Roseateles amylovorans: one gene and its partner. Each later gene encodes a partner of the first gene's protein in a complex. Links are inferred from orthologs where the notes say so. Each region holds a gene or a part of one and is shown in the gene's direction. Other genes may lie near its edges. The genes, in order: hfq and N4261_RS12020.

Region 1 (5,840 bases):
TCGTGGCGGTCAACAAGGCCGAAGGCATGAGCGACTCGCCGTTGCTGGCTGAGTTCCACGAACTGGGCATGGGGGAGCCGCATCCGGTGTCCGCCGCGCACGGGCAGGGCATCCGCAGCCTGCTCGAAGCGGTGCTCGACAGCTTCGGCCCCGAAGAGGATGAGGATGAGGCCGCCGAGCCGGACGACGCCGATGAGCGCACCATCCGCCTGGCGGTGGCCGGTCGGCCCAACGTCGGCAAGAGCACGCTGATCAACACCTGGCTGGGTGAGGAGCGGCTGGTCGCCTTCGACATGCCGGGAACGACCCGCGACGCGATCAGCGTCGACTTCGAGCGCGATGGTCAGAAGTTCCAGCTGATCGACACCGCCGGTCTTCGCCGCAAGGGCAAGGTCTTCGAGGCGATCGAGAAGTTCTCGGTGGTCAAGACGTTGCAGGCGATCTCCGATGCGAATGTCGTGCTGCTGCTGATCGATGCGACCCAGGGCGTGTCTGACCAGGATGCGCACATCGCCGGCTATGTGCTCGACAGCGGTCGTGCGGTGGTGGTGGCGATCAACAAATGGGACGCCATCGACAGCTACCAGCGTGAGACCCTGGAGCGGCAGATCCAGACCCGGCTGGCCTTCCTCCGCTTCGCCCCGATCCTTCAGATCTCGGCGCTCAAGCGCCAGGGCCTGGGTCCGCTGTGGAAAGCGCTGGCAGATGCCTATTCATCGGCCTACCGCAAGATGACCACGCCGGTGCTGACCCGCCTGGTGCATGAGGCGGTCGAGCATCAGCAGCCCAAGCGCAGCGGCGTGTCCCGTCCGAAACTGCGTTATGCCCACCAGGGTGGCATGAATCCGCCCATTGTCGTCATTCACGGCAATGCGCTGGAGGGTGTCAGCGACGTCTACAAGCGCTACCTCGAAGGGCGGATCCGCGACCATTACAAGCTGGTCGGGACGCCTTTGCGCATCGAGATGCGGTCTTCGAAGAATCCATTCGCTGAAACCTGATCACACAGCGGTCCGGGGAAACCCGGGCCTGTGATAAGGTGCGGTCTTCCAACATCCTCTCTCTCTCACAACACGGAGCATATCGTGAGCAACAAAGGACAACTCTTGCAAGACCCTTTCCTGAACCTGCTGCGCAAGGAGCATGTGCCGGTCAGCATCTATCTGGTGAACGGCATCAAGCTGCAAGGCCACATCGAGTCCTTTGACCAATACGTGGTGCTGCTGCGCAATACGGTGACGCAGATGGTCTACAAGCACGCCATTTCGACGGTGGTTCCGGGCCGTGCCGTGAACTTCCATACCGGCGAGAGCGGCGACGCCCCTACCTGATCGACCGATCGGCGGCGCCCGGAGGCCCTGATCCAGCGGGCCTCGATCGCCTCCGACGGAGTCCCGCCCGCCACCCGGGCGGCTCGCGCAGTGGCGACAACGAGGCCAGCCCTCCAAGCTCTACCTTGACATCTCAAGACCCCACTCACCAGACGCCGCCCCCCGAGGCGGCGCGCGCCATTTTGGTGGGCGTCGACTTCGGCCGCGGCGAGGCCTTCGACGCCACCCTGGATGAATTGGCCCTGCTGGCGGAATCTGCAGGCGATACGCCCGTGGCCCGCGTCGTGGCCAAGCGCAAGGCGCCTGACGCCGCGCTGTTCGTCGGTTCAGGAAAAGCCGATGAAATCAAACTGATGGTCCAGGCCCACGACGCCCACACGGTGTTGTTCGATCAGGCCATCTCACCTGCCCAGCAACGCAACCTGGAACGCCATCTCGGCGTGCCGGTGGCGGACCGCACTGCGCTGATCCTCGAAATCTTTGCCGCCCGCGCCCAGAGCTTCGAAGGCAAGCTGCAGGTCGAACTGGCCCGTCTGCAATACCTCGCCACCCGCCTGGTCCGACGCTGGAGCCATCTGGAGCGCCAAAGCGGCGGCATCGGCATGCGCGGCGGCCCCGGCGAACGGCAGATCGAGCTGGACCGGCGGATGATCGATGACCGCATCAAGTCGATCAAGGAACGGCTGAAGAAGGTCCAGAAGCAGCGCAGCACGCAGCGCCGGGCGCGGTCGCGCAACGGCGTGTTCCGGGTCTCGCTGGTGGGCTACACCAATGCAGGCAAGAGCACGCTGTTCAATGCGCTGACCAAGGCCCGCACCTATGCGGCCAATCAGCTCTTCGCCACCCTGGACACGACCACCCGATCGCTCTATCTCGAAGAGGCCGGCACCAGCGTGTCGCTGTCGGACACAGTCGGCTTCATCCGCGATCTTCCGCACAAGTTGGTGGAGGCCTTCAAGGCCACGCTGCAGGAGGCCGCCGACGCCGATCTGCTGCTGCATGTGGTGGATGCGTCCAGCCCGGTGCTGACCGAGCAGATGGAAGAAGTCGAGCGGGTGCTGACTGAAATCGGCGCCCAGCACATTCCGCAGATCCTGGTCTACAACAAGGTGGACCTGCTGGATGCCGATCAGCGGCCCCGGGCGATCCAGGACTGGCTGCCCCGCATCGGTGGTGAGCACGGCGGACAGCGGTTGCCCCGCATCTTCGTCAGCGCGGTCGAGCACGACGGCCTGGACGAGTTGCGCGGCATGATCGCGTCGCTGATGCAGGCTGAACCGGTGCCTGAATACGCGGGTCTGGATGCGCGTGGCTTGAATCCGCAAGACCTGACCCAAGCTCCTTCCGACATCACCGACGGTTCCGACGACCCGCTGGCCAGATGACGGCGGGGATGCCCGATACTCGCAACAAGAATTCCTCATCAGGATGCGTATGAACCAAGACGACAGCATGTCCGTCGCTGGCCGTGGACGTGCCCCTCATCAGGGGACCGGCGGCCTGCGCCGCTGGGTGGGCCTGTGGATGAGCAACGGCCGCAATGAAGGCCCGCCGGATCTGGACGAGCTCTGGCGCGACTTCAACCGCAAGCTCTCGCGCCTGTTCGGTGGTCGCGGCGGTGACAGCGGCGGCACTGGCGGTGGCAATGGCGCCGGCGGCAACAACTTCCAGCCGGACATGAAGGGCGCCGGCATCGGCGCCGGTCTGGTGGTGGGTGTGGTGGCGCTGGGCTGGCTGGCCAGCGGTGTGTTCATCGTGCAGGAAGGCCAGCAGGGGGTGATCACCTCCTTCGGCAAATACAGCCGCACGGTGGACGCCGGCATCCAGTACCGCTTCCCGTACCCGTTCCAGGCGCATGAGGTGGTGCAGTTCACTCAGCTGCAGTCGGTCGAAGTCGGCGGGCGCAGCCAGGTCGGACAGGCCACCGGCCTGCGCGATTCGTCCATGCTGACGCAGGACGAGAACATCGTCGACATCCGCTTCACCGTCCAGTACCGGCTGAAGGATTCGCGCGACTATCTGTTCGAGAACGTCAACACCGATGAAGCCGTCTCCCAGGCAGCGGAATCGGCGGTGCGCGAGATCGTCGGTCGCAGCAACATGGATTCGGTGCTCTATGAGCAGCGTGACGCCATCGCCGTCGATCTGGCGAAGTCGATCCAGGTCCAGCTCGACCGGTTGAAGACCGGCATCCAGGTCGTCAACGTCAACGTCGGCAGCGTGCAGGCACCGGAGCAGGTTCAGGCCGCCTTCGATGATGCCTTCCGCGCCAACGCCGACCGCGAACGCCTGAAGAACGAGGGCGAGGCCTATGCCAACGACGTCATTCCCCGTGCGCAAGGCCAGGCGGCCCGGTTGCGCGAGGAGGCCGAAGGCTACCGCGCCAAGGTCGTCGCCACCGCCGAGGGTGAGGCCGATCGCTTCCGCAGCGTGCTCACCGAGTACCAGCGTGCGCCGGCCGTGACCCGTGATCGCCTCTACATCGACACGATGCAGCAGGTCTATTCGCGCGTGTCCAAGGTGATGGTCGACAGCCGCTCCAACTCCAACCTGCTGTACCTGCCGCTGGACAAGCTGATGCAGCAAAGCACGGGCACCGTCACCACCTCGGTGCCGACGCCCGCCGTGCCGCAGGAGCCGACCACCGGTTCCAGCGTGCTGAACTCTGATGTCCGCTCTCGCGACAACCTGCGTGGTCGCGACCGCGACGGCCGCTGATCGCCAGGGAGAACACAACAATGAATCGCATCGTTTCCGTTGTCCTGGGCCTGTTGATCCTGTTCGTCCTCCTGAGCTCGACGCTGTTTGTGGTCGACCAGCGCCAGGCCGCCGTGGTCTATTCGCTGGGTGAGATCAAGGAAGTCATCACCGAGCCGGGTCTGAAGTTCAAGCTGCCCCCGCCGCTGCAGAACGTGGTGTTCGTGGACCGTCGCGTGCAGACGCTGGACAGCCCCGATTCGCGCCCGATCTTCACCGCCGAGAAGAAGAGCCTGGTGATCGACTGGCTGGTGAAGTGGCGCATCGTCGATGCCCGCCAGTTCATTCGCAACAGCGGCACCAGCATGCGCAACCTCGACACCCGGCTCAGCCCGATCGTGCAGGCCGCGCTGAACGAAGAGGTGACCCGTCGAACCGTGCGTGCCGTGCTGGCCACCGAGCGCGAAAAGGTCATGCAGGATGTGCGCCGGCGTCTGGAAGAGGAAGCCAAGCAGTTCGGCATCGAGATCGTCGATGTGCGGGTCAAGCGGGTGGACTTCTCGTCCAACATCACCGAGGCGGTCTACAACCGCATGAAGTCGGAGCGTGTGCGCGTGGCCAACGAGCTGCGTTCGACCGGCTCGGCCGAAGGCGAGAAGATCAAGGCCGATGCCGACAAGCAACGCGAGATCATCATTGCCGAAGCCTATCGTGATGCTCAGAAGGTGATGGGTGAGGGTGATGCCAAGGCCTCCGCCCTGTACGCGGAAGCCTTCAGCCGCGATCCGGCCTTCGCGCAGTTCTATCGCTCCTTGGACGCCTATCGTTCGACCTGGCGCAGCAAGAACGATGTGATTGTGGTCGATCCGTCGAGCAGTGAGTTCTTCAAGGCACTGCGCAACGGTGCGCCGAGCGGGCAGGGCGGTGGCGCCGCCCCTTCGCCGCGCAAGTAAGCGCGTGCTGCAGTCGGCGCAGGCGTTTTGACCATGAGCGGCGCGGCTTGGTCGATGAGCGGCGCTGCGTCGTCAATGAGCGGCGCTGCCTGATCAATGAGCGGCGCAGCCTGGTGGGTCGCCGTGGCGCTGATGCTGATGGCCGAAGGGCTGATGCCATTGCTGAACCCGTCAGCGCGGCGGCGGCTCTTCGGACAACTCATGGCGATGAGCGACGGCCAACTCCGTTTTCTCGGATTGGCCAGCATGCTCTGCGGCGGACTGTTGTTGTGGATCGTCATCGGCTGATCGCTTGATCCGCTGATCGCCTGGATCTGCAGATCTCCCGATCGCACGAGCGGCGAGCGTCCTGCCTCTGGCTGCGGCGTGGATCCGTGCTGAATTGCCGTGCTGGCCGTCGCCGGAATGCGCGACGGACGATCGAGTGCGTGCGCAGTACGCCGGGGTTCGCCTCGACCCCGGTACAATGCCGTTTTTAACCCCTCCCCTGAACGTCCATGGCCTCTGCTTGGCTGCTGCCCGAGCACATTGCTGACGTCCTGCCCTCCCAGGCCCGCCGCATCGAAGAACTGCGCCGTGAGTTGCTGGACATGGCGCGGACCTACGGTTGCGAGCTGGTGATGCCTCCTATGCTGGAGCATCTCGACTCGCTGCTTTCCGGAACCGGTCAGGCACTGGATCTCAAGACCTTCAAGCTGGTGGACCAACTGTCCGGCCGCAGCTTGGGCTTGCGTGCGGACACCACACCCCAGGTGGCTCGGATCGATGCCCACCTGCTCAACCGCGACGGCGTCACCCGGCTCTGCTATTGCGGCCCGGTGCTGCATACGCGCGCCGAAGGCCTCACGGCCACCCGTGA
Region 2 (16,402 bases), 1.7 Mb from region 1 along the record:
GGGCGCGAGACGGGCAGGACGCCGACCGCCTGGATGTGGCCACCTCCCAGGTCAAGTCGATGCTGGTCCTGGTGCGTCAGTCCATGCAGCAGCATCTGGACGCCGCGCTGAGGGATCAGGTGGCCGCGCAGCCATCCCTGCGCGCAGAGGCCCGTCAACAGCACGCGCTCATGCTCTCGCAGCGCTTCGGGGCCGTCGCCGCGCCAGGCGGCAGCTCCGACGTCGAGCTGATCCGCAATGCAGACAGGCGCATCGCCTACGCCTTCAAGCCGGTCGCCGGGGAGTCCAATCAGACGCTGATCCCTCCAGGCGGGGGCGCCATGCGCGAAGCGCTGTGCGCTGCCGCCGGGCGCGAGGTGCTTCGGCAGACCGGCCTCGACCTCGGCTTTCCGGAGGTGACGCTGGCCGTGATGTCGGGCCATGTCGGCGCGCTGGTGGACGGACTGCCCGGCGAATGCCTGGATCCCGAGGCCTTGATGGCGCGGGTCGACCGTGAGTCGATCTCGCCGCAAACGCATCTGGAACTCAAGGTCCGCGGTGATGAAGTGGCGACCTGTCTGGCCCCGGTGGAACTTCAGAAGGTGCTGCTGGCCAATCTGCTCACCGGCAACCTGGATGTGAAATGGGGCAACGTGATGGTGGACCCGGCCGGCCGCTGTCGGCCCTTCGACGGCGGCACGGCGTTCCCGACCGCCGCACAGATGGCGATGTCCGTCGCCCTGGGCGTGCAGCCGTCGGCCATGGGCTACCTGCCGTTCTCCGTGTCGCCCGCCGCGGCATCGGTGGAGATGAACCGCGGCTTGGTGGAGGCGGTGCTGCGCATCGATCCGCAGGCCTATGCCGCGGCCCTGCAGGACGCGCGGTCCGATCTGTTGAAGTCGATGGACGGACTGGCGCGACGGGACCGATCGGGGACGTCAATCGACACCCCACGCCTGCTGACCGAGGCGGACGTGCAGCGCGGCGTGGCGTCGCTGCGCCTGGTGCAGGACGTTCTTCGCAGCGCTCCGCGGATGACGATGAACGCCTTCGCCCGGCAGTTCAGTCAGCGCGCCGCCACACTGACCTCGGCCACCGAACTGGAAGCCCTCCAGCGCCTGCAGAAGGCCGATCCCAGGCTCGCTCGGAAGGACCGGGCCGCGTTTGTGGCGCGTTTCGAGCAGGCCTGCGCGGCGACTCAGCCGGTCCGGCTGAGCGAACGCCCGACCGAGATCAGGGGCTGACCGGGCCGCGTCCGCGCGCCGGCTGCGCGCTCGCCGACGCGTTGATCGGTCTGACCGTGAACGCCGGAGCACCTGGATCGGCTTTCGTGGGCCCGGCGGCGAACAAGTTCTTCCCTTCGAATGCAAACCCTTTATCCATGTGACACCACCAAGGGGCTTCCACCGCCCGCAGGAGTTCATGGCCTTGTCCACCCATCCCCACGACCATGCCGCGGCCGCCGCATCGCCGGATGCGCGCCCGCCGCTGCCGCAGCCCGGCGTTGCCGCCCGCTTGGCAGACACCCCCTGGCGCGACCGGCTTGATGACGTCGCCCTCGATGACACCCCACCCGCTGCCTCAGCGCCACGTCCTCCGCACGATGACGTCGGCGCCCGCCGCCGGCCCGCCGCGTCCAGGACGGCGGCGGCGCTCACCACACCGCCGTCGACGCCGCGATGGCTTGAGGCCCTGGCGACCTGGCAGCGCGGCCAACACCAGATCACCCAGGCGCTGGAGGAACTGACCCGAACGGTCATGGCACGCTGCAACGGCGAACCGGATGCCGACGAGATCCAGACGGCGTTGTCATCCCTCACCGACCGCCTTCCCACCCGCGACGCGGTGTTGTTGCGACTGCTCGAAGGGGGCGATCCCGCCGTGCCGCCGCTGTCGCCGCAACGTCGCCTGAGCGAGGCACTCGCCACCATCGCTTGCTATCAGGAAGCCCTGGACGACGAGTTGCTGGATGAGCTGGAACACAACGGCTTTCTGCACTGCAGCCTGCGCCAACCCTTGACCCAGGCGTTGGACGACACCCTCGCCCACCTTGTCCCCTCCACCCACGTCCGCCCATGAGAACTCTTCATCACGCCGCTTCATCGGGTCATTCGGCATCGCCGGATCTGCCGCTCAAGGACCGGGCCGGCGCCGGCGCGCCAACCGGACTTCCCCGCCCCCAGCTCAGCGGCCCTCAAAACCGCTTCATCGCCGACATGCTGGCCAAGCATCGCGCCGGTGTACCTCAGATCGCCACGGACGGCCCGCTGAGCTACGCCGCGCCCGGCGCGTCCAGCTTTGACGAGAACTTCTCACCCGCCAAGCTGGAGAAGATCCAGGCGCTGTTGTCCAAGCGCAAAGGTCTGCCCCTGTTTCGCAAGAATTCCACCGGCAGCTTCCAACCGATCCTGGATGCGGCCAAGGCGCTTCACTCCGCCCCTCAGGAACGGTTCTGGGAACAGGCGAGATCGCTGCAGCATCAATTGGTGCGCTACCTCACGCCCGAGCGACGCAAGCGGCTGGACACGCCGTCCGGCCATCTGCTGAATGCGTCGCAAGAGGTCAGCCGCGCGCGCGCCTCCACGGCGCATCGGATGCTCAACGATCTGCGTCATCTGATTCAGCACGGCATCCATGAAGCCCATCCGCAGCGCTACAGCGCGACACCCTCCTCCAGCCAGGCGCCCATGACGTCGTTTGCGAAGGCGATGGCGCGCGAATTCGGGGAGAGCAAGGCCCAATGCGGCGACGGCATGCGGCTCATCCACCAGGCCGACGGGGGCGTTGCCGCCATCTTCAAGCCATTCCCGACCGGGGCGTCGCACGCCGATGTGCCGCCGGTGAACAAGCTGTTGCGCCAGGCCCTGTGCCACAGCGCCAACGAGACCGTCCGCCAGCAGACCGGGTTGGATTTCGGTTTTCCGGCAGTGGCCTTCTCCCGGATGGACGACCAGCCCGGCGCGCTGATCGAAGGCATCAATGGCCGTTGTTTCGATACGCGCGCGCTGGCCGACCGGCGGCGCGCGGGACTGACGGATCACATCGGCATGGAGCGAACCCTCGCCCGCTGGAACCAGGAACTGGGCACCGTGCCCGCAAGGGAACTGCAGCGGGCCATGCTGGGGCATCTCGCCATGGGAAGCACCCAGTTGTCCTGGGACCAGTTGGAGGTGGACCCGTCTGGGCAATGTCGTGCCAAGGGCGGACAGACCGCCTTCCCTGAACCCGGCACCGGCCCCAACAATCCGAACCCGGCCGCCGCCCTGTGCAGGGACCTGGACGGCAAGGCGCTGCCCGCCGCCAGCAAGCCGATCGACAGCCAACTGCGCAAGGCCTTCCTCAAGATCGATCCCGAAGCCCTGCAAGCCCAGTTGACCCGGCACCGCGACGACTGGCTGAGGACGCTGGCGTCCACGCTCGACCGCTCGGCCGACGCGACAGTGAACCAGCCGCCCTGGCGTGAGCTGATCAGCGACGAGGCCATCGCGCACACCTGCGGCCAGATCCGCGCGCTGCAGACGCACCTGGCCAAGCAGCCACAGGCGACCATGGCCTCGCTGGCCGAGCATGCCCCACCCGCCAAGGATGTGTTGGCCAAGCGGGGCGATGTCAGTCTGCGGGCGAGACAGGTCGCCCCCCCCACCGACTTCGAGGCCGCATCGGGGTCGGACCGACCGGCTGTCGCTGGGCATCGACCCTTCGGCAACCGCCTGCCCGCCGGCATCGTGCAGCGGCTGGCCCACTTCGAGCCGTTGAAACGGTCGGAATCCGACGCGACCCCGCAGCCAGGCGAGCTCCCCCCGCCGTCGTCGGCGCAGGCACGCGCCGCTTCCTCTCGACCGAACGGCTCGGGCATTCCGGAAGTGGATCTTGAGGCCTGGAATGAACTCTTCGGCGAGGACGAAGTCCCCGGCAGCCGGCGCTCGGCCTCATCGTCCAGCTCGGCTCCGCTTTCCAGGCAGGATTCCGGGATCGACAGTCCGCCCTCGTCGCTGCCCACCAGTGACTACGCGGAGATCTCGTCGCCCGTGATGGGGCGCCGCAAGGAGAAGGCGGCCCCCCTCCAGTCCTCGGCACGAGACTCCGATCCGGTGTACGCCCAGGTGTTGCCGAAGGCTCAGCGACCCCGTCCGACCGGTGCGCCACCCCAACCTCCCCGGCCGACCTCTTCATCGGGGCCGTCATCGGAGCCGTCGGATGCACCACCACTGCCGCCGTTCTCGCGTCAGTCACTGCGCCCGTCACAGCGCCCGTCACAGCGACCGTCACAGCGACCGTCACAGCGACCGTCGTCGAAGCCCTCCGTTCGGTTCTCGTTGCCGCCCTCCGAAGGCGCTGCGGGCCGCCCTTCAGCGTCGTCCACCACCGTCCGCACGTCCACACCGCCGCGCGTCGGTCGCTCTGCGCCATCGAGCACTGCGCCGACCATCGACGTCGAGCGCAGCAACAGCGTGCTGGTCAAGGCCGCCGCCACCTATATCCGCGAGATGGGCAGCTGGGCGAACCTGGGCGGGGAACTGGCGCCGCTGGCCATCACCAACCTGCCGGGCTGGCCGGCCAACCGGTCGCTGCAATTCCTGAATGCAGGCGACCGCAGCGAACTGATTCGTTACCCGCAGGGCAGTCAGGCGGAACCGGTGCAACTGTTGCGCGATCCCCAGCGAGAGCACTACACGCCCCTGCTCCGCGGCGAGCCGGTGGAGGTGGCCACCGATGGCGACTGCTTCTATCGCGCCATCCTGAAGGGTCTGGGCGATGACGCCCCGCTGTTCCGCAAGACACTGGGCCTGCCGGAGAACGCCACCGAGCAGCAGGCGGTGCAGCGTCTTCGTGAACGCCTGGCCACCCACATCGAACAGCAGGCCGAACACTACAAGCCGATCGTTGCGCTGTTGGCGGTCGTCGGCACGCCCAACGAGATGACCATCTAGCTCACCCGCTGTCACCTACGGCCCGCCCGTCCCCGATCACGCCGGCAGTCGCCGCGTGTACCGGGGGCCCGGGCGCGGTTCCAACCGGGCGCTTCAGGCGCCCGGTTTCATCTCGAACTTCAAGCCCAGCCAGAACGAGCGTCCCGGCGCGGGTTCGTAGAAGCGGCCATTGCCGTCGTTGACGATCACGCTGCCGACGTAGCGGCGATCCGCCAGATTGTCGATCCGGGCCGTCAGCGACCACTGGCCATGGCCCACTCGCCAAGCCTGGCTCAGCCGGAGATTCACCAGGCCATAGCCGGCCGCCCATTCGCTGTTGATGTCGTTGACTGCGGTGCGTTTCACGCCGCGCCACTCCATGGCGCCTTCGGTGTCGCTCGCCCACGCCGGCTTCCAGGCCAGTTCCGCAAAAGCACTGCCGCCCTGCGTGCCCGCGATCCGGTTGCCCGACGCCACCGGCACATTCGCTGCCGCACAGGGTGTGCCGGTGCAGGTGAGGAAGGCATCGCGGTAACGGGCCTTGAGGGTGGACACCGCCCACTGGGTGCGCCAGGCCGGCGCCGGCTGCCAGGCGGCCGACAGCTCCGCCCCGCTGCGCCGGGTGCGGCCCACGTTCTGAAAGCTGGACCGGCCTCCGCTGTTGGTGAGCACCCCGATCTCGTCGCGGGTGGTGACATGGAAGGCGGTGGCGTCCAGCGCCAGGGTGCCGCGTCGCCATTTGAGGCCCAGCTCCTGCTGAAGGCTCTTCTGGGGCTTGAGCGCGGTGTTGAAGCCCCCCAGCCCGTCGGCGCGGTAGGCCAGCTCATTGAGCGTGGGCGATTCAAAACCGCGGCCGATCGACGTATGCAGCAACAGCGCCGGCGACAGCCGCCAGCCCAGCCCCAAGGCGGGGTTCGCATAGCTGAAGCGCAGTGCGCCCGAGTCGTCGCCGTTGGCCAGGTACCGATCCCGCGCGCTCATGCGCACCTGCCCGGCGCGCACGCCGGCACTGGCGGACACCGCTTCGCTCACCGCCATTTCCAGCTGCGCATAGGCCTCGCGGGTGGTCGCCCGATTGTCCTCATCCCGACGCAGCGCGCCGGTGACGCCAAGCTGCTGAGACGCCCCGATGCCGATGAAGTTCTCGTAGCCCTGCCGGTCGTCGCGTTGCCGCTCCAGATTCAGCCCGGTGGCCAGCGTCGCGTCGCCCAGGCGCCAGCGCAGTCGCGCATCGATCCCGTCCTGCCGCCGATCGAAGTCCACCACCCCGCCGCCACTGCCCGGCGCCGCCTGCGCGCCGGTGGTGATCGACTGCCACTGCGTCACCGACCGGCGACCGACATAGGCGGTCAGGCCACTGTCGACCAAGGGCCCCAGGCCATCGAACTGATGCACCCATCGCCCTCCGAGCTGCGTCTGGCTGGCGTTCTTGCGGGTATTGAACTGCAGGGCCTGCGGCGTCGTCTGGTCTGGATCGGCCGCGAACTGGGCGGCCGTCAGCCCCAGCGGATCCTGGGCACGCTGGTCGATGTCGCTGAACAGCAGCAACACGCGATCGCGCGTGCCCTGCCAGCCCAATCGTCCATTGACCAGCGTGCGCCGGGCCTCGCTCTGCGGTCGAAACCCATCCACCTCCAGACCTGAGACGCTGGCCTGCGCCTCCCATCCCTGTCCGAAGGGCGTGCCGGCCGTCAGCCGCGCTTGTCGCAGGCCGGCGCTGCCGGCGTCCAGATCCAGGCCGAGCTGTGGCGCCTTCACTGGTGCGCTGACCAGCGCGATCACGCCACCCGAGCTGTTGCCATACAGCGCGGAGAACGGTCCCCGCAGCACCTCGATGCGTTGTGCCGACGCCAAATCGAAATGCGTGACCTGACCCTGCCCATCGGGCATGGTCGCCGGAATCCCATCGGTGTAGAGCCGCAATCCGCGCACACCGAAAGCGGCGCGAGCGCCGAAGCCACGCGACGACAGCTGCAGGTCCTGGGCATAGTTCTGGCGGTGGTTGGCGGTAATGCCGGGCACCCGCGTCAGCGCTTCGGACAGGTTGATCATCGGCCCCGCCTCCCGCAGCGTTTGCGACTCCACCACCGACACCGCATACGGTGCATTGGCCAGCGCGCGCTCGGACACACTGCCGGACACCACGACCACCGGGAGCGTGACGCCGGCCTGCGGAGCGGCATCTACCTGCTGCTGTTGCTGTTGCTGTTGCTGTTGCTGGCCATCTTGCGCGCGAGCGGGCACGGCTGCGGCAGCACAAGCCAAGGCCCATGCGGCGGCGGATGCGGTCACCGTGCGCCCGACGCGCAACGACGAAATCGACACCACGGTCCCCGTGGCCCAGGGCGCTCGCATGCGGGCGAAAGCACGCGATCGCTCCGACGTGATACGCGTCGCGCCTGCATCGTGCAGGACCGAGCTCCGGGCCGTGGCCATCTGCCGCGCCCGCTCAGCGCGCGGCCGCTTCGCGCGGGCATGTTCCTCTTCGCGGCCACCAGTCTGGCAGCCTGGGCCCAACGGGCGCTTCGTCATCTGTGTCCTTCCAAATCAATCCGGCATTGCTGGCCCTGGACCGGTCCACCACGGTCCCGAGGCGCGCGAATGGTATCGCCCTGCACCTGAAAGCGATGACCGCATCAGCCCCACGCCATGCCAGGCATCTCGCTTGCCATGGAAGTTGCGAATCACCTTCACCCCTGCTTTTTTCAGGAGACCGGAATGGCCAAGCAGAGCGGTCCGACCGCCCCGTCCGAACCCCGCGCCGATCGTCGCGCACGCCGTGCCCGAGGCGCCCGTCGTCAGCCCAGCCTCACCTTGATCGGTGCGATGACGCTGACCCTGGCCGTGGTGCTGATCGGCGACATCGGCATGAATGTCGCCCGCGCCCTGGAGGCGCAGCCGGCCACGCCGCCGGGCTTCGGACCCAATCCCGCCTTGCCGGAGCCCGCCAAGGCGCTGGTGCCCACGATCAACGTGGCCAAGGCCATCGGCTGGCCCACTGGCGTTCAGCCGCAACCGGCCGCTGGCCTGAGCGTGGTGCGCTTCGCGGAGAAGCTGGATCACCCGCGTTGGATCTATGTGCTGCCCAATGGCGACGTGCTGGTGGCTGAAACCAATGCACCGGTGCGCCCAGACGACGGCAAGGGCCCGAAGGCCTGGGTCGCCAAGCAATTCCAGAAGCGCGCCGGGGCGACGGTGAAGAGCGCCAACCGCATCACGCTGCTGCGCGACACCAACGGCGACGGCGTGGCCGATCAACGCTTCGTCTTTGCCGAGGGCCTGAACTCGCCCTTCGGCATGGCCCTGATCGGCAACCAGTTCTACGTGGCCAACACCGATGCGGTGGTGCGCTTCCCCTACAACGAGGGCCAGACGCGACTGGCGGGCTCGCCCACCAAGCTGGCCGACCTGCCCGGCGGCACCATCAACCACCATTGGACCAAGAGCCTGATCGCCAGCGCGGATGGCAGCAAGCTCTACGCCGGCATCGGCTCCAACAGCAACGTGGCCGAGAACGGCATGGCCGCGGAACAGCGCCGTGCCGCGATCCTGGAGATCGACGTCAAGACCGGCGCGACCCGCGTCTTCGCCAGCGGGCTGCGCAATCCGGTCGGCATGACTTGGGAGCCGACCAGCAAGGCGCTGTGGGTGGCGGTCAATGAACGCGATGAACTCGGCGACGACCTGGTCCCCGACTACATCACCTCGGTGCAGGACGGCGGTTTCTACGGCTGGCCCTACAGCTATTACGGCAAGCATGTCGATGTGCGGGTCAAGCCGCCGCGGCCCGATCTGGTGGACACCGCCCTGGTGCCCGACTATGCCGTCGGTGCGCACACCGCCTCGCTGGGCCTGACCGCCTCGGACGGCAATCGGCTGTCGCAGACCTATGCGCACGGCATGTTCATCGGCCAGCATGGCTCCTGGAACCGTAAGGAACCGTCGGGCTACAAGGTGGTCTTCGTGCCCTTCGTCGGTGCCAAGCCGAGCGGACTGCCGATGGATGTGCTGACCGGCTTCCTCAATGGGAAGGGCGAAGCCATGGGGCGTCCCGTCGGCGTGGCGCTCGACAAGCAAGGCGCCTTGCTGGTGGCCGACGACGTCGGCAATGTGATCTGGCGGGTCACCGGATCGGGCAGCTCAACGGATCCGGCGTCCGGCACCACCGTGCCCGCCACCACACCGCCGCCCGCAGACGCAGCTTCGCGCTGAGCTCGAGGTCACGCGTCGACACCGAGCGCGCCAACACGCGCTGCAAACACAACGAGGCCCCGGCAAACACCGGGGCCTTTTGTATTTGCGGGCGGGATCGCCATCCCTGATCACGCCCTCCACCGAGGGGTCAGATGTCAGGGCAGCGGCGGGTGCGGTGTGGCCGCTGCCGCCGTGCGCCTGGCGCCGGTGTCGCTCCAGTCAACCGCCGACGCTCAGGGCGGCGCCACGCACCAACAGGCTGTTCGACGATTCCCAGTACTCGCTGCGATCCGGCGTCACCTTGAGCGCGGCCAGCCGCTCGGACTCCGGCCCTTCGGGAAAGAACGGACGGGCCTGCTGGGTCCACAGTTCGCGCAGCCGTGCCTTGTCGTGCAGCAGCTCGCCGCGGCCGGCGATGGAGACATACACCGAGCGCACCTCATCACTGAAGCTCAGGTTGACGCGTCGATAGCGCTCATGCGCTGCGTCGTCGTCCGGGTGATGCTCGCAGAAGAACCACAGGGCGCCGTCAGCATCGAGTTCCAGCAGCGTCATCGGCTTGCTGTCGATCGAGCCGTCCGCCAGCACGGTGGCCAGCATCGCGATCCGCTGTCCGGCAACCAACTGGGACAGGCGCGATCCGCCGGAGATCGCTGGCTGCTCGGCCTGGGGATGGGTCGGTGTCAGCGGATCGGTGCCGGTGGCGGAGGGGCGGTTCTGGGCGAGTTCGCTCATGGGCGTTCCTTGGGATTCAGGGGATTCAGGGGAATTCAATGACCGGTGTCGGCGCGCTTCGCCGGCACCTTGGCACCGGCCTCTCGCGCCTTGGACAAGCCGATCGCCACCGCCTGCTTGCGGCTGGTCACCGTCTTGCCGTCCTTCCCGCTCTTGAGCTGGCCACGCTTTTCCTCGTGCAACGCCTGCGCGACGGCCTGCTGCGCCTTCTTGCCGTACTGGCTGGTCATGGTGGTCCTCCTGATTTGAATGGAATGCCGAAGATCGGCAACCCGCATGCCGAGCATCCGGCCTCGATGGCGTGCGATTCCGATGCCCCCGAGGCATGCGGGTTGCCGAACAAGATCGACCCATGCCCGCACAGCCGCGGACGATCTTGCACCGCACACCCCCACACACCGAGGACACGACATGGCCAACCGCAAATCCGATGCTCCCGCCCCGACCGGCACATCGGCCAAGACAGCAGGCGCTGCTGCAGCGCCCAAGACCGCGAAGACAGGAAAGACCGCCCCCGCCACCGAGGCGCCTTCGAATGGCGCGAAGGCCGGCAAGACCGCGCCCAGTGCCAAGGCGGCCAAGGCACCTGGCGCTAGCGTCGCCACCGCCAAGCCCGGCGCGTCGTCCGTGCTGGGCGACGGCATCGGCTCCGCGCTGAGCACCGTCGCCGGCCCGGCCCAGGGCGAGGTGACCGCGCCTGAGGGCGCCACCGAAGCGCAGGTGCGCCTGGTCCGCAAGATGGCCGGCACCGACACCTTGGCGCGCGGCACGCCCTCCAATCCGCTGAAGGCGGCCGAGCATGGTCGCGACAACGCCGTGCATCCGCAGGCCGGCGTGCCGGTCGACGCCCCGGATGAGGAGGTCGGCGCCAGCACGCTGAGCGAGGACTTTGCCTCCGACAAGGTCGGCGACGGCATCCCCGAAGCGGGTGAGAACCCGACCAACGATTCGCTGGATCGGGTGCGGGTGGATTCGACCGGCCGGGTGCTGACGACCAATCAGGGTGTGCCCGTCGGCGACAACCAGAATTCGTTGAAGGCCGGGCTGCGCGGTCCGACGTTGATGGAAGACTTCATCCTGCGGGAGAAGATCACCCACTTCGACCATGAGCGCATTCCCGAACGCGTGGTGCATGCCCGCGGCTCGGCGGCGCATGGCTACTTCGAGTCGTATGGCGCGTTGGATGACCTCACCATCGCCGCACCGTTCGAAGCCGCCGGCAAGCGCACGCCGGTCTTCGTGCGCTTCTCCACCGTGGCCGGCGAGCGCGGTTCGGCCGACACCGCCCGCGATGTGCGCGGCTTTGCGGTGAAGTTCTACACCGAGCAAGGCAACTGGGACCTGGTGGGCAACAACATGCCGGTGTTCTTCATCCAGGATGCGATGAAGTTCCCGGACCTGATCCATGCGGTCAAGCCCGAGCCGCACAACGGCATGCCGCAGGCCGCCAGCGCGCACGACACCTTCTGGGACTTCGTCTCGCTGATGCCGGAATCCACCCACATGCTGATGTGGGTGATGTCCGACCGCGCCATTCCGCGCAGCTACCGGATGATGCAGGGCTTCGGCGTGCACACCTTCCGGCTGGTGAATGCGCAGGGCGAAGCCCATTTCGTGAAGTTCCACTGGACGCCACGCGCCGGCACCCATTCGCTGGTGTGGGACGAAGCGGTGAAGCTGGCCGGCGCGGATCCCGACTTCCATCGCCGCGATCTCTGGGAGGCGATCGAAGCCGGCCAGTATCCGGAATGGGAGCTGGGCCTGCAGGTCTTCACCGAGGAACAATCGGAACAATGGTCCTTCGACATCCTCGATCCGACCAAGATCGTGCCGGAGGAACTGGTGCCGATTCGTCCGGTGGGCCGCATGGTGCTGACCCGCAACCCGGACAACTTCTTCGCCGAGACCGAGCAGGTGGCCTTCTGCACCGCCCACATCATTCCCGGCATCGACTTCAGCAACGATCCGCTGCTGGCGGGCCGCATCCACTCCTACCTGGACACCCAGATCACCCGACTGGGCGGCGCCAACTTCCACGAGATCCCCATCAACGCGCCGATCGCGCAGGTCCACAACAACCAGCGTGACGGCCTGCACCGCCAGGCCATTCCGCGCGGCCGTGTCGCCTATGAGCCGAACTCGCTGGCGGGGGGCTGTCCGTTCCAGGCCGGCAAGTCGGGCTTTGTGTCCTACCCCAAGGCGATCCAGGGTGAGGCCCTGCGAGGCAAGCCGGAGCGCTTTGCCGAGCACTATGCCCAGGCCACGCTGTTCTGGCAGAGCCAGAGCGAGGCGGAGCAGGACCACATCGTGGGCGCCTTCCGTTTCGAGCTGACCCGTGTCCAGACGCCGGCCATCCGCCAACGCGTGCTGGCCATGCTCCGGCATGTGGACGAGACACTGGCCACACGCCTGGCGGACGACCTGGGCATGGACCTGCCCGCCCCGCTGCCGGACCTGTTGGGAGACAGCGGCGTGGGCGCCCCGGTGGCGGGCGCCGTGCAACCGCCGGAGGTGACGCGCTCGGACTCGCTGTCCTTGCTCGACCGTCCCGGCGATGGCGGACTGTGGGGGCGCCGCGTGGCCTTGCTGGTGCATGAGGGCATCGACGGCGCGCGGGTGCGCGAGGTGCATGAGGCGGTGCTGTCGGCCGGCGGCGTGCCGCGTTACATCGGCCACCGACTCGGCGATGTGAGCACGGCCGAGGGCGATGTGATCCCGGTCGAGATCACGCTGGAGACCGCGCCGGGCGCGCTGTGGGATGCGGTGGTGCTGCCCGAGGAAACCGACGATGCGCCGCATCTGTCGCGCTCCGCCCAGGCGGTGGCCTTCGTGCAGGACCAGTATCTGCACTGCAAGCCGCTGCTGGTGCTGGGGCATGACAGCGCCTTGCTGGCGGCAGTGGGTGCGCCAGGGTCAGTGGATGAGGCCGACGGCGATCCGGCCCTGTTCTTCATGGATCCGCCCGCCACGCCGGAAGACGGCACCGATCTGGCCACGGTGACCGCCTTCCTGACCAGCCTGGCCGGTCATCGCCGCTTCGAGCGGGAGATGGATCCGCCGCAGCGCTGAGGCCGACACCCCAGCCATGAAAGACGGCCCGGCCGGGCCACCTCATGCGGCGATGTCCGCATGGGGTGGCCCGGCCGGCCTCATTGGGCGAGCCAATGGCCGGCCGCCACCGCAGCGCCTCCGACCGAACCGCTGGACGATCGGCCGACAGGCAACCGACTCGCGTCAGGCCGTCCCGTGCGCGGCTTCGGTGGCGGCCTCGGCGGGCGCTGGCGGCGACGTTGTGCGGGTGCTGGTCCTGGTGCTGGTCCTGGTGCTGGGCGTCGGCCTCGGTCGCCCGCAGCGCCATGTCCATGCGGTCCAGCCTGGCCAGCGACACACGGGCCGCGCCCATTGCCTCGACCCAGCTCTGCAGCCGTCCCAACGCCTGAACGCCCACCCGCCCCCGGGCCTGCTGCGCGGTCCGTTCGGCGCGGTCGATGAGGGTCCAGACCGCGGGCGACGCGCCTTCGTCCACGTCCGCGTCCGATGCCATGTCCTACGGGGCGTCGGTGCGCTGGAACCGTTGTCCCGCCTGAGCAATCTCCGCTTGCAAGGCGGAGTAGCGACGCCACATGTCGGGATGGCAGTCGGGATCGAAACGCGCCCGCTGAAGCAGCCAACGGGCCGAATGATGCAGCGGCGAGCCTTCCTGCGGCGAGCCGTCCACCAGACCCTGGCGGAGGGTGGCGATGTCCTCACGCAGTTGATCGGCCGCATGACCACGCACCGTGTCCACGCAATGGGCCGCCTGGCTGAGGTAGTACGCCGTCAGGACCGCGAGGGTCTGATGGGCCACCTCGGAAGGGCCCGATGGGTCTGACGCGGCTGATGAGGCCGATGCGGCTGAGGGGCCGTTCGGGCAGCCATGCCTGCATGAAACCTGGGCGTGCCACGCCCGAGGCGCTCGACGTTCGTGAGGTTCCGATCGCTGTTGTGGTTGTTGTTGCGGTCGCGGTCGCCGTTGCGGTCAACCGGTCGTCCGGTCATCCCATCAACGCACTCATCGAGTCTCCGCGCCGCCCGGCGGCACGTTGGACGTCATGGCCTTCAGCTCATCACTCCACTGCTGCTCCAGCTCAGCCCGCCGACGGCGCCAGGCGGTGGACAGCGACGACCAATCCATGCCGGACGAATGCGTGAGTTGCGGCAGCAGTCCCTGCTCCACATCCTTCACATGGTGCTCGACATAACGGCCCAGGACGCCCACCAGCGGCACGAACTGCGGATCCTGCGCGGTCATGCGGCGCAGCTGGGAAAGGAGGATGCGCACCACCAGTTGCTCCACCTCCGCTTCATGAATCAGTCGGTGTTCCGTCGGCCCGGTGGCTGGGCAACGGCGCACCGCCGGATAGAACAGCTCTTCTTCCAGCGTCGCATGAAGCCGGATCAGCGCGCAGGTGCGCCGCACCAGCACCTCGCAGGCCTGGACATCCTGCTGAGCCCACAGCCGGTCGAACTGGTGAAACGCATGCAGCGCCCGCTGGTGGTCGTCGACCAGCAGCGCCACCACTTCGTCGCGCGCGGCCAGGTCGGCCCGAACATCGCCTTGCAGAAATGCATGACTCATGCTGCGGCTCCTTCCCCGATCCCGAGGGCTCGATGCTGCATGCGCGCCGGGGCGGCGTGATCGTCGTGATAGCGCTTGGGGCCGTCCGGATGCACGCCCGGATCGTCGCCATGCTCATGCGGCAAACGGTCCGGTGCCGGTGACGCCGGGCCGGGGGTCGGTGCCGGGCTGGGAGCCGCGGGCCGCTCCTCCTTCGGTCGCGGCGCCGGCGCTGCCGCCCTCAGCGTCGAGACCGGAAGCAGAGGCGAAGTGGCGGTGGGCGTGGGCGTGGGCGTGACGCTCGGTGTGGCCCACAGGTATTCCCAGGACGGCTCGATCTCGGCATCCGCATCAGGTCGGAGTTCGCGCACCGCTTCCACGACACCGAAGCACTGGAAGCGCGCGCTCTCGGCATCCCAGCGGCGGAATCTCCGGTCGCGGACCTGATAGAGATGGAGGTCGGCACCCAGCATGCGGTATTCACGCAGATGCCCGTCGCCATGGGGCAGATCCTCGGAGAAGAAGGGCCGCGGTACTGCGGCGGCATCCGCCGGCAGGACCGCATGATTCCACTGCAGCGGATCGTCCAGCAATGCTTGCGCACGCAGGCCCAGCAGCGCCTCGACCGAGGCACTCACATGCAGCAGACGCTGATTCGCCACATCGGCGCACCAGAACACCTGCCACGGGGTCTCGAAAGCCTTGTCGTTCATGTGATGGATCTCCTTGAACCGATCGAGGCAATCCGGATGCCGCCCGTTCGGCGGCCTCCTCTTCCGACACGTGTTCCGTCTCGTTTTTCGTCTCGTTTTCCGACTCGTTTTCCGACACGTTTCCCAACCCGCTTCCCGACCCATCCCCGCGGCCATGCGGGCCGACCTCCCCGCGATCGAATGCCAAGCGGGCGCGCCAATTGCAGTGACCTTGCCGCAAAGGCGCCATTCATGCAACGCCGCACTGTCGCGGCGACATCGGCGCTGTCGCAGGAATGATGCGTCAATGGCGCGTCATCCGGCGACCTGGCCCATGAGGATTCCCATGATCGAGCACCCTGCCCCCCGCTGTTCGGCGGCCATGAGCGCCGTATCGACGGCCCTGTCGTGGATCGCTCACCTGCCCCCGCCACGATCGGACGCGCGTCCCAGCCGCGCACACAGCATTCCGCCCTCACCTCCGCATCCCGACGAGGTGCCCAGCGTGCCGCCTCCGCCGCACGGCCCGCCCACCGAGCCCGAACCCGGCCCGCCCGAGGTGATTGATCCCCCGTTGCCGGAGAACCCGGTGCCCGTGCGCGAACCGCCGGTCATGCCGACGCCGATGGCGATTCAGTAAGGCAGCCGCGGCCGGCCCCTTCCGTCGGTCGTGTCGCTCGAGACGGGTACATCGGCGGCTGGCGCCCGCCGTGCGGCGCTCGCCTGTGCTGGAGAACTTGAATTTCCGCCTTTTCGCAGGAGCGTGACGGGCCTTGGCCGTTCGCATCACGCGCGCCTGAAGAACAGGTCGGCACGGCAATTGCCAACGGTGGCGGGTAGTTGATTTTCTCTGTCACAGGAGTCGCCATTGAATGCTTTGCTGCTGCCGGCCTTGCGCCGGGTGCTTGCCGACGGTGTGTTGGCCAGTCTGTTCTCCGGACTGGCGGTGTTGCGCAGCAGCCGGACCGACCTCGCCCACCAGGTGGGCATGGCCGAATTGCGCGTGGGCAAGCCCCCGCTGAGTTCCCGCGCCGCCACCTTGGCTATGCACACCGCCACGTCGGTGATGTGGGGCGCGCTGTATGACCGCATGCGCGCCCTCCGCCGTCGGCCCGGCCGACTGGATGCCTGCACCGATGCGCTGCTGCTGGCCGCCGTGGCGGCAGGCATTGATCGGGTGGTGGGGCCGCGTCGGCTCACGCCGGGTGCGGACAAGCCGGCCTCGTCGCCACGGCCGTGGACCCTCTACGGCGGCTTTGCGGCTGGACTGGCGGTCGGCGGCCTGCTCGCCCTGC

The links.
Region 2: the proteins of hfq (region 1) and N4261_RS12020 are in contact, whole or in part, in a crystal structure (PDB 3VU3), measured with the Escherichia coli proteins. The link is inferred for Roseateles amylovorans from one-to-one orthologs.

Annotation. Positions count from the first base shown.
Region 1 is NZ_CP104562.2:4,539,455-4,545,294, reverse strand. Bases 1-2,708 are described here. They hold hfq (RNA chaperone Hfq), read left to right. Parts: upstream 1-1,085; coding sequence 1,086-1,331; downstream 1,332-2,708. Other genes in these bases: hflX (GTPase HflX), read left to right, coding at 1,457-2,708; der (ribosome biogenesis GTPase Der), read left to right, coding at 1-1,001. Also shown: more of hflX, read left to right, coding at 2,709-2,716; FtsH protease activity modulator HflK, read left to right, coding at 2,856-4,049; protease modulator HflC, read left to right, coding at 4,070-4,981; N4261_RS18805 (DUF2065 domain-containing protein), read left to right, coding at 5,105-5,269; N4261_RS18800 (ATP phosphoribosyltransferase regulatory subunit), read left to right, coding at 5,479-5,840. UniProt on the Escherichia coli protein: RNA chaperone that binds small regulatory RNA (sRNAs) and mRNAs to facilitate mRNA translational regulation in response to envelope stress, environmental stress and changes in metabolite concentrations.
Region 2 is NZ_CP104562.2:2,836,471-2,852,872, reverse strand. What follows is about bases 9,854-13,087. They hold N4261_RS12020 (catalase), read left to right. Parts: upstream 9,854-10,229; coding sequence 10,230-12,887; downstream 12,888-13,087. Other genes in these bases: N4261_RS12025 (DUF6496 domain-containing protein), read right to left, coding at 9,854-10,048. Outside these bases: N4261_RS12055 (hypothetical protein), read left to right, coding at 1-1,223; N4261_RS12050 (hypothetical protein), read left to right, coding at 1,402-2,058; N4261_RS12045 (OTU domain-containing protein), read left to right, coding at 2,055-4,910; N4261_RS12040 (TonB-dependent receptor family protein), read right to left, coding at 5,004-7,244; N4261_RS12035 (PQQ-dependent sugar dehydrogenase), read left to right, coding at 7,758-9,101; N4261_RS12030 (pyridoxamine 5'-phosphate oxidase family protein), read right to left, coding at 9,303-9,818; N4261_RS12015 (hypothetical protein), read right to left, coding at 13,366-13,665; N4261_RS12010 (hemerythrin domain-containing protein), read right to left, coding at 13,870-14,436; N4261_RS12005 (PAS domain-containing protein), read right to left, coding at 14,433-15,128; N4261_RS12000 (hypothetical protein), read left to right, coding at 15,976-16,402.